Regions from separate parts of the Janthinobacterium sp. PLB04 genome, predicted to be linked through region 1. Evidence: predicted binding sites of a transcription regulator. Region 1 holds the regulator's gene; the other holds the start of a gene.
The links. The regulator FNR, encoded in region 1, switches genes on or off when oxygen is low (the NO sensors DNR and NnrR bind a similar motif). The targets are predictions, from matches to a motif close to TTGATNNNNATCAA.

Region 1 (6,900 bases):
CTGATCATCTGTGCGTATTTGTTGTTCCTCGTCACGGCCATTGCCGGGCGGGTGTGGTGCGGGTTCTCCTGCCCGCAAACGGTATACACGGAAATTTTCCTGTGGGTCGAACGCCGCATCGAGGGCACGCGCAGCGCGCGCATGGCCCTCGACAAGCAGGGCCCCTCCGTGCGCAAGGCCTTCAAGAAAACGGCCAAGCACCTGGTATGGGGCGCCATCGCCCTGTGGACGGGCTTTACCTTTGTCGGCTACTTCACGCCGATCAAGGAACTGGCGCAGTCGGTGACCACCCTCAATTTCGGCCCCTGGGAATGGTTCTGGGTCTTGTTCTACAGCCTTGCAACCTACGGCAACGCGGGCTGGCTGCGCGAGCAGGTGTGCAAATACATGTGCCCGTACGCGCGCTTCCAGAGCGCCATGTTCGACCAGGACACGCTGATCATCACCTACGATGCCAAGCGCGGCGAACCGCGTGGCGCCATGAGCAAGAAGGCCGGCAACAACGACAAGCTGGGCGATTGCATCGACTGCACCCTGTGCGTGCAGGTGTGTCCGACCGGCATCGATATCCGCAACGGCCTGCAGTATGAATGCATCGGCTGCGCCGCCTGCGTCGATGCCTGCAACAGCGTGATGGACAAGGTCGAGCGGCCGCGTGGCCTGATACGCTACAGCACCGACCATGCGATGGAAAACAACTTCAATTCGAAGCAGATACGCCAGCGCGCCATGCGCCCGCGCGTCTTGATCTACACTTCCATCCTGGCCCTGATCATCATCGCCGTGTGTACCTCGCTGGCCCTGCGCACGCCCCTGAAAATGGACGTGATCCGCGATCGCGGTTCGATGGGGCGCGAAGTGGAGGACGGCATGATCGAAAACGTCTACCGCCTGCAGATCATGAATACGTCCGAGCAAAGCCAGCATTTTAAAATCAGCGCTTCCGGCTTGCCGGGCCTGACCTTGCTGACGCGCGAAGAAGTGACCTTGCAGCCGACGGAAACGCTGGGCTGGCCGATCCGCCTGCGCGTGCCGCACGGCGTCGGCGAGAAGGGCTCGAACAAGATTGCGATCGAATTGCAATCGCTGGACGATCCATCGCTGCATGTGCGTGAAAGCGCGGTATTCATCGTGCCACGTTAACAAGGAAAGGCGGACGGGGACCGGGTGCCCTCGCCGCCGCCACGAAGTTGCAGGAAGGCCGGTCCCCATGCGGGGGCTGGCTGATCAAACAGGAGAAATATCATGTCCGACAGTCTGAAACTGCAAGCACCCGTTGCACCGTGGTACAAGCATCGCTGGCCATGGCTGCTGATGATCGGTCCCGGCCTGTCCGTGGTCGTCGGCAGCTTCATGGGCTATATCGCGTTTACGCAGCCCGATGCGCTGGTGGTGGGCGATTATTACAAGCAGGGCAAGGCGATCAACCAGGATTTGAAGCGCGACACGATCGCCAGCGACCTGGCCATGGATACGCGCCTGTCATATGACGTGGCTGCAGCGCGCCTCAGTGGTTCCGTGCACAGCTTCGGCAAGGCCTATCAGGCGCCGCTGCAGCTGCACCTGGCGCATGCGACCCTGCCCGAAAAGGATATCAAGCTGCTGGTGCAGCCCGATGCGGCCGGCAATTTTTCCGTAGCACTGCCGATGCTCGAGCGCAGCCGCTGGCAAGTGCTGGTGGAAAACGACAAACGCGAGTGGCGCCTGTCCGGCATCTGGACCTGGCCCCTGCAACGCAGCATCGCGCTGCACGCGGATGAAGAGCTTTAACGTACAGCGCCGGGAAAACCGTCGCGAGCGGCAGTGATTTGTGGTTGAGAAGCGCAGCTGTGCTATGCACGGGCGCGCCGATCCAGCGAGCATCGCAGGCCGCAAAGCGCGACGCGCAGCAGGTTTTGACGGTGCTGTTACTTGCAGGTGTCCGTACCGGCCGTAATGGCTTTCAACTTGGCCGGCTGCAGGATTTCGATCTCGCGGTTCGAGACGCGCAGCCAGCCTTCCTTCTTGAATTTCGACAATAAGCGGCTGACGCTTTCGATGGTCAGACCCAGGTAGTTGCCGATTTCCTCGCGCGACATGCGCAGCTGGAAATTGCTGCCCGAATAGCCGCGTGCTTCATAGCGCGATGCCAGGTTGACGATGAAGGCGGCAAAACGCTGGGTCGCCTGCATATTGCCCAGCAATAGCATGACGCTTTGCTCGCGCGTGATTTCCTGGCTCATCATGCGGTGGAAATGACGCAGCAGGGTCGGCATATTGCCCAGCAATTGTTCCAGGCTGGAAAACGGAATTTCACACACTTCGCTGTCTTCCAGCGCCACGGCATTACAGTGGTGGCGGTCGGCGCTGATGGCATCCATGCCCAGCAGTTCACCGGCCATCTGGAAACCCGTCACCTGCTCTTCGCCACCCGGATTGATCTGGTAGGTCTTGAAGTGCCCCAGGCGGATCGCGTACAGGTTCTGGAACGAGTCGCCGATGCGGAACAGCGAGGCCCCACGCACGATCTTGCGGCGGCGGCCGATGATCTGGTCCAGCCTATCCATGTCGCCCACATCAAGGCCCATCGGCAGGCACAATTGATGCATGCTGCAGGTCGAGCATCGTGCACGCAACGCCTCCACGTTCACGGTGGGCAAGGTGGGAGTGAGTAGCGCTTCAGTCATGTCGGTACCTTTTAGAAAATGCAACAACAAGTTTACTGCATACAGCTGCATACAGGGTTGCCGTATGCCAATTTCACCGTAAATTCGGCGAATAAACGACGTCCAGCCTTTAATTATATGGCAACATCGTCAAAAGCCCATACGGGGCGGGCAATTTGCGCGGCGGCGCTTGCCAAGCTGGGGTATTGATAGGAAAATTCCTGACAGCATTATCTGCCGCCTGTGCCGCCCGGCACTGAAAAGGAAATCATGAAGCCTCTCGGCATTAAAGCAAAAGTCGCGCTGGCCACCAGCCTGACCTCGATCGCCATGATCGCGCTGGTCACCATGATCCAGGTGCAGCACATGCGCGACGACTTCACCCGAGTACTGCTGAGCCAGCAGTCATCCCTGATCAGCCGCACCGCTGCCGAGCTCGACGACAAGCTGGGCATGCTGCTGCAGATTGTCACCCTGACGGCCAGGCAGCAGCCGCCGGAACTGATCGCCCAGCCCGCCAAACTGCGCGAATACTATGCGCGCCGCTCGATGCTGGTGCTGTTCGACGACGTGCTGGTGCTCGATGCGCATGGCGCCATCGTGGCCGACATGCCGGAAGTGGCGGGGCGCGCCGGCATCAACGTCGCCGAGCGCGAGTATTTCCAGACCGTCCTGCGCACGCGCCAGCCCATGATTACCGAGCCGATGCTGGGCAAGTCGAGCGGCATGCCCATCGTGCAGATGGTGGCGCCCGTGCTGGCCGCCGATGGCCAGGTGGCCGGCGTGGTGATCGGCGTGCTGCGCCTGTACAAGGACAATCTGCTGGGCCGCCTGCGCTCGGAAAAGATCGGCAAGAGCGGCTATTACTTCATCCTCACGCGCGGCGCCGTGCCGCGCTATGTGCTGCACCCCGATACCAGCCGTTTGCTGCAGCCGCGCAAGCCGAACGCCAACCTGACGACCACCCAGCTGCTGAAGGAGGATGGCGAAGGCAGCATGGTCAGCACCAACAGCCGCGGCATCACGGCCGTCAACAGCTTCAAGCGCCTGAAATCCGTGAACTGGCTGCTGGCCGCCTCGCTGCCCGTCGAGGATGCCTTCGAACCGTTCGATGGCGTACTGTACCGGCTGGTGCTGTGGAGCATCCTCGCTTCGCTGCTGGCCGCCTTTGTTCTGGGCTTGGTCACCGTACGCCTGCTGTCGCCGCTGGTGCGCCTGCGCGACACCCTGCTGGCCCTGCGCACCAGCGGCAGCCGTTTCACCCCCGTGCCGGTACAGCAGCGCGACGAGATCGGCGAACTGACGGAAGCGTTCAATGGCCTGATGAGCGAACGCGACCGCCTGCAGCAGGAACTCGAAGCGCGCGCGGCGGAGCTGGAGCAGGAACGCGACCGGGCCGAGGCGGCCAACCGCGCAAAGAGCGATTTCGTGGCCAACATGAGCCATGAAATCCGCACGCCCCTCAATGCCGTGCTGGGCATGGTGTATTTGCTGGGCAATACCAGGCTCGACACGGAACAGCGCAAGTACCTGACCATGGTCAGAGTGGCGGGCCAGTCGCTGCTGGGCATCCTCAACGATGTACTCGACTATTCGAAGATCGAGGCGCGCCGCATGGAATTGTCACCCGTCGAATTCGACCTCGACGAAGTCATGAATACCCTGGCCACGACGATGACGATGAATGCGGGCGAAAAGGAACTGGAACTGGCCATCGCCGTCGAGCCCGACGTGCCGCGGCGCCTCGTGGGCGACGCCCAGCGCCTGCAGCAAATTCTCGTCAACCTGGCCGGCAACGCCATCAAGTTTACCGAGAGCGGCGAAGTGGTGGTGGCCGTCAGCCTGGCCGAGAGCGAAAACGGGCGCGCCTGGCTGCGCTTCGAAGTGCGCGACACGGGCATCGGCATGACGGAACTGCAGCAACAGCAGCTGTTTGCCGCGTTTTCGCAGGGCGACCAGAGCATCACGCGGCGCTTCGGCGGCACGGGCCTGGGCCTGGCCATCAGCAAGCAGCTGATCCACATGATGGGCGGCGACATCGCCGTCGCCAGCAGCGAAGGCAAGGGCAGCCGCTTCTGGTTCAGCGTGCCCTTCGAGATGCTGGCGCAGCCGGCCGAAACGCGGCGCACGCCGGCCCTGGGCCAGCTGCGCCTGCTGGTGGCCGACGACAACCGCACCACGCGCGAACTGATCGTCAAGCTGATCGAGGCGTGGGGCTGGCTGGCCGACGAAGTGGACTCCGGCTTTGCCGCCATCGAACTGTACCGCGAACGCCTGGCGCAGCAGCAGCCGTATGACGTGGTGCTGGCCGACTGGCACATGCCCGTGATGGACGGACTGGCCACGGCCAAGGCCATCCGCCAGGCGGCCAGCGGCCAGCGCCAGCCCATCGTGGTGATGGTCAACGCCTTCGCCCGCAACCACCTGGAGGAAATCTCCAGCGCGGCCGAGGCCGATGTCGTGCTGATGAAGCCGATCACGGGCTCCAGCCTGTTCGATGCCCTGCACCAGGCGCTGATCGCCAAGAATGACGGCGGCGAGCAGCGCATCCTGCACCAGCCGCTGGGCACGGAACTGGCCGGCGTGCATTTCCTGCTGGTGGAAGACAATCATTTGAACCAGGCCGTGGCGCGCGGCATCCTCGAACACATGGGCGCCACCCTGGACGTGGTGGGCGACGGCTTGCAAGCCGTGGAACGGCTGCGCACGGAAGCGCTGCGCTACGACATCGTGCTGATGGACATGCAGATGCCCGTCATGGACGGTTTCAGCGCCACCCACATCATCCGCACGGAACTGCGCCTGAACCTGCCCGTGATCGCCATGACGGCCGGCGTGCTGGCGTCCGAGCGCGAGCGCTGCATGACGGCCGGCATCAGCGACTTCATCGCCAAGCCCGTGGTGGTGGAAGAGATGATGGAAGTCATCCTGCGCCACCTGCCCAAGCGCCCGCAAGTGCAGGCGGCCGAGCCGGTACGCGTCGCCGATGAAGAAGTGTTTTCCATGGCGCCGCTGATGCGCGTGATGGGACGCGACGCGAAGGGGCGCGGCGTGCTGCGGCGCATGGTGGAAGACGCGCTGAACAAGGGCATGACGCCCGTGCGCGACGCCGAAACAGCGTTGCAATCGGGCCGCCACAGCGACGTGGCGCGCATCCTGCACGGCGTGCGCGGCTCCGTGGGCACCCTGGGCACGAAACGCCTGATCCGCGCCGCGTTCGCCACCGAGGAAGCCATCGACGCGGGCCGCCTGGACGAGGTGCCGGCGCTGCTGGCGCACACGGCGCAGGAACTGGAGCAGGCGCTGGCGGCGGCGACGGATTGGTTGTCCAGGCTGAAGGATTAAGCTCGTTTGAACCCAAGAGATAAAGGCCGGGGTCGTACCCTCAGGGTACGACCCCAGTCCTTGCTTTGGGTTTAGGCGGGCACGCCCAGAATCACGCTGGATGCCTTGAAGATCGCCGTCACGCTGCTGCCGATGGCGATGCCCAGGTCGGTGCTGCTCTGGTTGGTGATGATGGCGGCGATCGTGCCGCCGCGCGGCAAGTCCAGCACCACTTCCGTGTTGACGGCGCCCGTCTGCACCCGCGTGACGGTGCCGGCCAGCTGGTTGCGCGCGGAAAAGCGCGCGCCTTCGCTGTCCGCCACAAGGATGATGGACGAGGCCTTGATCAGCGCAAACGCTTCCGCGCCCGGCACCAGGCCCAGGCTTGCGCTGCTGCCTTGCGTGACGATGGCGACGATCTGCTGGCCGCCGGGCAATTCCAGGGTGACTTCGTCGTTGACGGCGCCCTGTTTCAGTTCGGCCACCTTGCCCAGGAATTGATTGCGTGCCGTGGTTTTCATGGCCATTCTCCGTATGAGTAAAAGATCGTCGGCGATGCCTTCCGCCTGGCTGCCCAGCTGGCGCAGGTAGCGGGCATGCTCACGCTCGATGATGCGGAAATTGTCGACCAGCTGGCGCCCCCGCTGCGTCAGCCGCGTGCCGCCGCCGCCCTTGCCGCCCGTCAGGCGCTCGACCAGCGGCTCGCCGGCCAGGTTGTTCATCGCGTCGATGGCGTCCCAGGCCGCCTTGTAGCTCATCTTCACAAGCTTGGCCGCCTGCGTGATGGAGCCGCATTCGGCGATAGCGCCCAGCAATTCCACCCGGCCGGCGCCGCCCAGGTTTTCTCCGCCCACCGTCATCCATACCGAGCCTTGCAAGCCGATTTCCGCTGCCGCTGATTTATCCAATGCGTTCACCCAATGCCATGTGT
Region 2 (6,900 bases), 2.5 Mb from region 1:
GTGCCACGGGATTCGTCAGCACGGCGCCGAAATCCGTCACTTCCATGCGCATGGTTTGCGGATTGAAGGCCGCGCCGACGGGATTTTGCATCCAGCCGTTGGCGATCAGGATCCACAGGGCCGAGAAGTTCGAGCCGATGGCCACCAGCCAGGTCGTGACCAGGTGGCCCCGCTTCGACAGCTTGTCCCAGCCGAAGAAGAACAGGCCGACGAAGGTCGCTTCCAGGAAGAAGGCCATCAAGCCCTCGATGGCCAGCGGCGCGCCGAAAATGTCGCCCACATAATGGCTGTAATAGCTCCAGTTCATGCCGAACTGGAATTCCATGACGATGCCCGTCGCCACGCCCATGGCGAAGTTGATGCCGAACAAGACACCCCAGAACTTGGTCATGTCGCGCCAGATGGGGCGGTTCGTCATCACGTAAACCGTCTCCATGATGGCGAGGATCACTGACAGGCCGATCGTCAGCGGAACAAATATAAAGTGGTACAGAGCTGTCAGCGCGAACTGCAGTCTGGATAAAGCGACAATATCGAAGTCCATATGATTTCCTTGGTGTTTCCCTACTGTAATTGTAAACTTGGTATCTATCTGATGCGATTCGATTGGTTCCGCTGCCTTCAGGCTGGCCTGCGGTACCGCCTGTCTCCGTTCTTGTTAATCCCCCCGCAAGCCCGCCAGGGCCGCTTCGAAGCCATCCGTGCCGCGCCGCAGCTCTTCGACGATGCGGCCGTCGCGGATGCGCAGCAGCCGGTCCGCCAGCGCCGCTTCGCGCCGCAAGTGGGTTGCGATCAGCAAGCTGCGCCCTTCGCTGCGCATCCGCAGGCGCTGCAAGACGTCGCTTGCCGTCCCCGCATTCAGCGCTTCCGTCGCTTCGTCGAGCAGCCACAAGGTCGACTCGTGCAGGAACAGCCGCGCCAGCGCCAAACGCCGCGCCTGGCCGCCCGACAAGCCCAGGCCGCCCTCGCCCAGCATGGTGCCCAAGCCGTCCGCGAAGGCCCGCACTTCGTCGTCCAGGCCGGCCGCCTGTAGCGCTTCCCACAGGCGTTCATCGCTGGCGGACGGATCCGCCAGACGCAGGTTGTCGCGCAAGCTGTCCTGGAACAATTCCGTCTTCTGCGTAAACAGGCAGGCGCGCGGCGCGGCTACCGTGCCCGACAGCGGTGCCAGCTCGCGCGCGGCGATGGCCAGCAAGGTCGACTTGCCCGCACCGCTGGGGCCGATCAAGGCCACGCGCTCGCCGTCCGCGATGTGCAGCGATACGTCATGCAAGATGGCCACATGGCTGCCCGCATGCGCGGCGCTCACGCGTTCCAGGCGCAAGCCCGGCGCGGCATCCACGGGCGGCACCGCTACGTCCCGTCCAGCCAGGCGCGGCGCCAGACGGCGCATGGCCAGCAGCATGCGGCCCGCTTCCAGCGCGCCGCGGCGCAGTCCCGCAAACGGTTCCACGGCCGTCAGGGCGATCAGCAGGGCCAGGGCCGCCAGCGGCACGTTCAGCGCCTGCTGCTCCAGCAGCGCGGCCACGGCCAGCAGCACGCCAGCCAGGGTCGCACTGCCCGCCACGCCATACGCGGCGCCGGCAGCCGTCTCCAGGCGCAGCAGGGCAAAATCGGCTTGCGCCAGCGAGCGGTCGATCTGCGCCAACGCCGCGCATTGGGCGTCGATGCGGCCCGCCATCACCAGATCCGTCTGGCCCGCCACCAGGTCGATGGTGCCCGAACGCAATTTTTCAATGGCGCGCGAACGCACGATGGCGGGACGGCGGGCGCGCTGCGCGACGATCCAGCTGATGCCCCCGCCGGCGGCCAGCAGCCATGCGGCCAGGCCCAGGCCCAGCTGCCACTGCATCACGCCCAGCGCCACGCCGGCCAGCAAGGCCGCGCACAAGGCCGTGAAGGCGGGCACCAGCAGGCGCAAGTACAGCGATTCGAGCGCATCGATATCGGCCGTCAGGCGGAACAGCAGCTTGGCGGGCTGGCGCAACAGGCGGCTGGCCGCTTCCGGGCGCGACCAGCCGCGGAACAGCCGCACGCGGATGCTGGCCAGCGCGGCGAACGTGGCGTCGTGCGTAACGAGGCGCTCCGCATAGCGCGAGCCCGTGCGGCCAATGGCCAGCAGGCGGATGCCGGCCGACGGTCCGAACACGTCGAACAGGATCGCGGTGCAAGCATGCAGGCCGGCGATCGAGGTGGCCGTGATGAACCAGCCGGACAAGCCCAATAAGGCCATACCGGACACCGCCGTCAGGGCCGCCAGCAAGGCGCCGCCGATCAGCTTGCCGGGCTGGGCCAGCAGCAACTGGCGCAGGACGGGGTTGCGTATCAGTGAATTTTTCATGCCTGCTGCTCCTGTACCAGGACTCGGGCATCGACCTGCACCGTGCGCTGCAGGCGGCCAGCCAGTACGGGGTCGTGTGTGGCGACGATCATCGTCTTGCCTTTCGCCAGTGCCAGCAAGGCATCCGTCACGCGCGCCGCCGTTTCGCTGTCCAGGTGCGCCGTCGGTTCATCGACCAGCAGCAGGTCGGCATGCGGATGCAGGGCCACGCGGGCCAGGGCCAGGCGCACGGCTTCGCCGCCGGACAAGCCCTGGCCGCCATCGCTGAGCATGACGGCCGGCTGCGCCTGCGCCACGGCAGCCAGGTCGGCCAGGTGCAGGGCCTGCGTCACTTGCGCGGCATTCGCGCCAACGCGGCCCAGGGTCACATTCTGGCTGACGGACGCGGCAAACACGTGCGGGCGCTGCCCCATCCAGGCCATGCGCTGGCGCAAGGTATTGACCGTGCTGTCGGTCAGGCGCACGCCGCCGATGCGGATCTCGCCGCCGCTGGCGGGCAGCAAGCCGGCCAGCAAGGATAGCAAGGTGGTCTTGCCGGCGCCGCTGGCGCCCAGCAGGGCCACGTGCTCGCCGGCAAGCACCTTCAAGTCGAAACCGTCGAACACGGGGGCCTCGCCGGGATGGGCAAAGCGCAATTGCCGGAGCTCCACGGCGGGCGGTGCCGCCACCGCCATGGCGGCGGCGGAGACGGCGGCAGGCAGTACCTGCGCGCCAGGCAGGGGCACGCCCTCGCCCGCCAGGTCATGCAAGCCGGCCAGGCCCGCTTCGCCGGCTGCCTTGTCATGCCAGACGGCGGCCAGTTCGCGCAAGGGCTCGAAAAACGCCGGCGCCAGCAGCAGGATGAACAAGCCCTGCCCCAGGTTCAGTTCCCGGCCCCAGGTGCCGAAATTGATGCTGCCCAATAAGGAGAAACCGATAAACGCCGCCACCATGGCCACTCCCAGCGCGGAAAACAGTTCCAGCACGGCGGACGACAAAAAGGCGATGCGCAGCACCACCATCGTGCGCCGGCGCACGGATTGCGACGAGGCGTCCAGCCGTTCAGCCGTGGCGTCGACGGCGTCGAGCGCGCGCAAGGTGGCCAGGCCGCGCAGGCGGTCCAGCAGAAATGCGTTCATGCTGCCCATTTCCACCATCTGTGCGCGGCTGGCAGCTTGCGCGCCCATGCCGACAAGGGCCATGAAGACGGGGATCAGGGGCGCAGCGATGAGCAGGATCAAGGCGGCGATCCACGACAGCGGCGTCACCACGGCGAGGATCACGAGCGGCACGAGCATGACTTTCCAGCGTGCCGGCTTGTAGCGCACCAGATACGGCACGATGGCTTCGGCCTGTTCGGCGATGATGCTGGCCGCCTGGCCCGACTGGGCGCGCTGGCGGTCCAGCGGCGAACGCTGCGCCAGCGCTTGCGCCACTTGCGCGCGCAAGGTCGACAGGTGCTCGCGCGCCGCCGCATACATGCGCCGCGCGCCCCACGCTTCGCAGCCGGCGCGCAGCACACCCAGCAGCAGCACGCCAGCGGCCGGCAGCAGGGCCGCGCGCCAGGGCGCACCGCCCTGCATGGCTTGCACGGCCCAGGCCAGCAAGGCCGCTTGTGGCAGCCACAGCAAGGCGGCACCGCCCTGCGCCAGGCTGGCGATACGGGGAAGAATAAAGCGGGGCAAGGACAAGGGCGTGGTCGGCATCTTCTATACTTCTTGAGTTTTCAGAATTTTCTGTAAATTCGATATTTTGTATAATACTGCGAAACATGACATATATCAATTGACCCTGCGGGTGTGGCGTGAAAAAATTCAGATAATTATGAAAACTCAACATATCCAAATGACGCCGCTGATCCTGACCTTCGTCAGCCATTTTGGCGAGATGGGCAGCCGCTGGGGCTTTAACCGTACGGTGGGGCAAGTGTACGCCTTGTTGTTTGTCGCGGAGCATCCTTTACACGCGGATGAAATCGCGGAACACCTGAGTTTTTCACGTTCGAACGTGAGCATCGGCCTCAAGGAATTGCAGGGCTGGGGCTTGATACGCCAGTCGCGCATTCCCGGCGACCGGCGCGAGTATTTTTCCTCGCTGGGCGATGTGTGGCAAATCTTCCGCGTGGTGGCCGCCGAGCGCCGCCGCCGCGAAGTGGCGCCCACCCTGACGGTGCTGCGCGAATCGCTGCTGGCGCCGGCCACGGAACCCGTGGACCAGTATGCGCAAGAGCGCATGCGCGAAATGTATGAATTGGTCGACCTGGCCAACACCTGGTTCGACGACTTGCAGCGCCTGTCGCCCGAATCGATGGCGCAGCTGATGAAAATGGGCGCCAAGGTGCAAAAGCTGCTCAACGCCAAGGATCGCCTATTTGGCGTCAGCAACAACAGCGACTGACACTCCCCCCTCCCTTCCCCAAGGCAAGACGCCGCCGGCACAAACTGGCGTCCTTGTCACGCCATTTCCCAACCTCATGGTGGCTATCGCTGGCACAGCCAAACATAGCCATATACGATGTTGTCAAGCCAACCAATAGAATTATTAAAATTGTATTAATTTATATCAAGAGTAAGCTTTCATATGCGTATTCACTACGCGCAGGAAATAGGTAAAAGCAGCTAAAAACGGGCAATGGGATGACTTCCCCGGCATGCAGGGACGCGTCCCGACACCATGAAGCGACTGTCTCAAGCACAAGGGGATTTTCATGAAAAGCATAAAGAGCATTGCCATCAAGGCATCCATGCTGGCCGCAATGACTGTACTGGCAAGTGCGGCGCAAGCGGCCACCTGGGTGGATGTGGGTCCGGCCAGCGGTTTCGTCATCGCCGGCAGCACCGTCACCTATTCACCATCGCCGGCACTGCAGGTGAAATATTATGACGATAACCTGGTACCACAGAGTCCCTCGGACATCCAGGGTTATATCAATGGCGTGTTCGGCACCAGCCTGGGCGCCGCCGTCTCGTATTGCGACAACGCCACTTCGGGCTGCACTGCCGGCACCACGGCAGGCTTGAGTGGCGGTGTCAATTCCTATACGAGCGCGGCCGCCTATGACTACCTGGCCATCCACTTCGGCAAAGGCGAACTGGTGTTCCACTGGGCCGCTCCCGTGGCTGCCGGCACTACCTTCACGGTGGCGGGCCTGCCCAAGGATCTGAGCAATTACAGGGCCTTCATTTCCGCCGTGCCGGAACCTGAAACCTATGCCATGCTGCTCGCCGGCCTGGGCCTGCTGGGCTTCCTGGCACGCCGCCGCCAAGGAAAGTAAACAGCATGAACGGCAGCGGCGCACCAGCGCCTGCTGCCGCCCTCCACACGCGCGGCCTGTTTACGCCGCACTTGCGGCGCCACGCCCACTGTTTACACTATTTTTAGACTCCCCTCGCTATGCTTGGCGGCATCCACTGCCGACCGACGAGGAAGTCCTCATGCATGAACAACCGTTTCAGCCACGCGCACGCAAGGTGCTCCGCCAGCACCTGCCCGTGCGGGAACGACTGCGCCTGGCCCGACTGGCCAACAGAAAAATCATTTCGGCATGCTCGGCGCTGCTGTGCGCGGCGCCACTGCTGTATTTGCTGAGCGTGGTACTGTTTGCGCAGCCGTGAGCAGCTGCGCGAAAACCGAATGGAGGGAAAGAGGAGCTGCGTTGCGGCAGCTTGCCGCCGCATGATCGTGGCCAGTATGAAACTGGTCCGCCCAGAGGGAATCGAACCCCCATTCACGGTTTAGAAGACCGTTGTCCTATCCGTTGAACGATGGGCGGAGAGGTGCAGTATTTTAATCCATGCGCGCCAGCAATGAAATGCCAGCGCGGAATAGAAAACGGGCTGTCATTTCTGACAGCCCGCTTATGACTTTGGTCGGAGTACAAGGATTCGAACCTTGGACCCCCTGGTCCCAAACCAGGTGCGCTACCGGGCTGCGCCACACTCCGAAGACAAGATAATAACGCCCCCACCCAATTTCGTCAATTGCCATAGACGAATTAGATGGAAATAACTATCGGTTCCTGCCTGTCACGCGGTCACTTTATCGGCGATGCGGCGCGCCATCGACTCGGCCTTCTCCTTGTCTTTCGCTTCCACCATTACGCGGATCAGCGGTTCCGTGCCCGAAGCGCGGATCAGCACGCGGCCCGTGTCGCCCAGCTCGGCCTCGACCAGTTCCTTCTCGGCCACCATGGCGGCATTTTTCTGCCAGTCGAAACCGGGCGCCACGCGCAGGTTGATCAGGGTTTGCGGGAACAGCACCAGCTCGGCGAGGCATTGCTGCAGGCTTTGGCCGCTGCGCTTGAGCGCGGACAATACTTGCAGCGCGGAGACGATGCCGTCGCCCGTCGTGTGCTTGTCCAGGCACAGCAAATGGCCGGAACCTTCGCCGCCCAGGATCCAGCCTTTTTCCTTCATGACTTCCAGCACGTAGCGGTCGCCCACCTTGGCGCGCGCAAAGCCGATGCCCTGCTGCTTGAACAGCACTTCCAGCGCCATATTCGTCATCAAGGTGCCGACGGCACCGGCCACGGCGCCTGTCGCCAGGCGGTCCTTGACCATGACGTACAACAACTCATCGCC

Region 2: cydD (thiol reductant ABC exporter subunit CydD) is a predicted target of FNR. The motif match lies at 4,092-4,105, and genes of this name have one in related genera.

The regions. Positions count from the first base shown of each region.
Region 1 is NZ_CP088968.1:270,517-277,416, forward strand. It holds gene ccoG (cytochrome c oxidase accessory protein CcoG) at 1-1,143, shown strand, start outside; gene LSO07_RS01080 (FixH family protein) at 1,246-1,770, shown strand; gene fnr (fumarate/nitrate reduction transcriptional regulator Fnr) at 1,908-2,666, opposite strand; gene LSO07_RS01090 (response regulator) at 2,916-5,990, shown strand; gene LSO07_RS01095 (TOBE domain-containing protein) at 6,062-6,829, opposite strand; gene LSO07_RS01100 (sulfate/molybdate ABC transporter ATP-binding protein) at 6,870-6,900, opposite strand, start outside.
Region 2 is NZ_CP088968.1:2,768,235-2,775,134, reverse strand. It holds gene LSO07_RS12355 (cytochrome ubiquinol oxidase subunit I) at 1-544, opposite strand, end outside; gene LSO07_RS12350 (amino acid ABC transporter ATP-binding/permease protein) at 659-2,341, opposite strand; gene cydD (thiol reductant ABC exporter subunit CydD) at 2,338-4,026, opposite strand; gene LSO07_RS12340 (GbsR/MarR family transcriptional regulator) at 4,166-4,717, shown strand; gene LSO07_RS12335 (PEP-CTERM sorting domain-containing protein) at 5,028-5,594, shown strand; gene LSO07_RS12330 (hypothetical protein) at 5,755-5,934, shown strand; tRNA gene LSO07_RS12325 (tRNA-Arg) at 6,018-6,092, opposite strand; tRNA gene LSO07_RS12320 (tRNA-Pro) at 6,187-6,263, opposite strand; gene glmM (phosphoglucosamine mutase) at 6,346-6,900, opposite strand, start outside.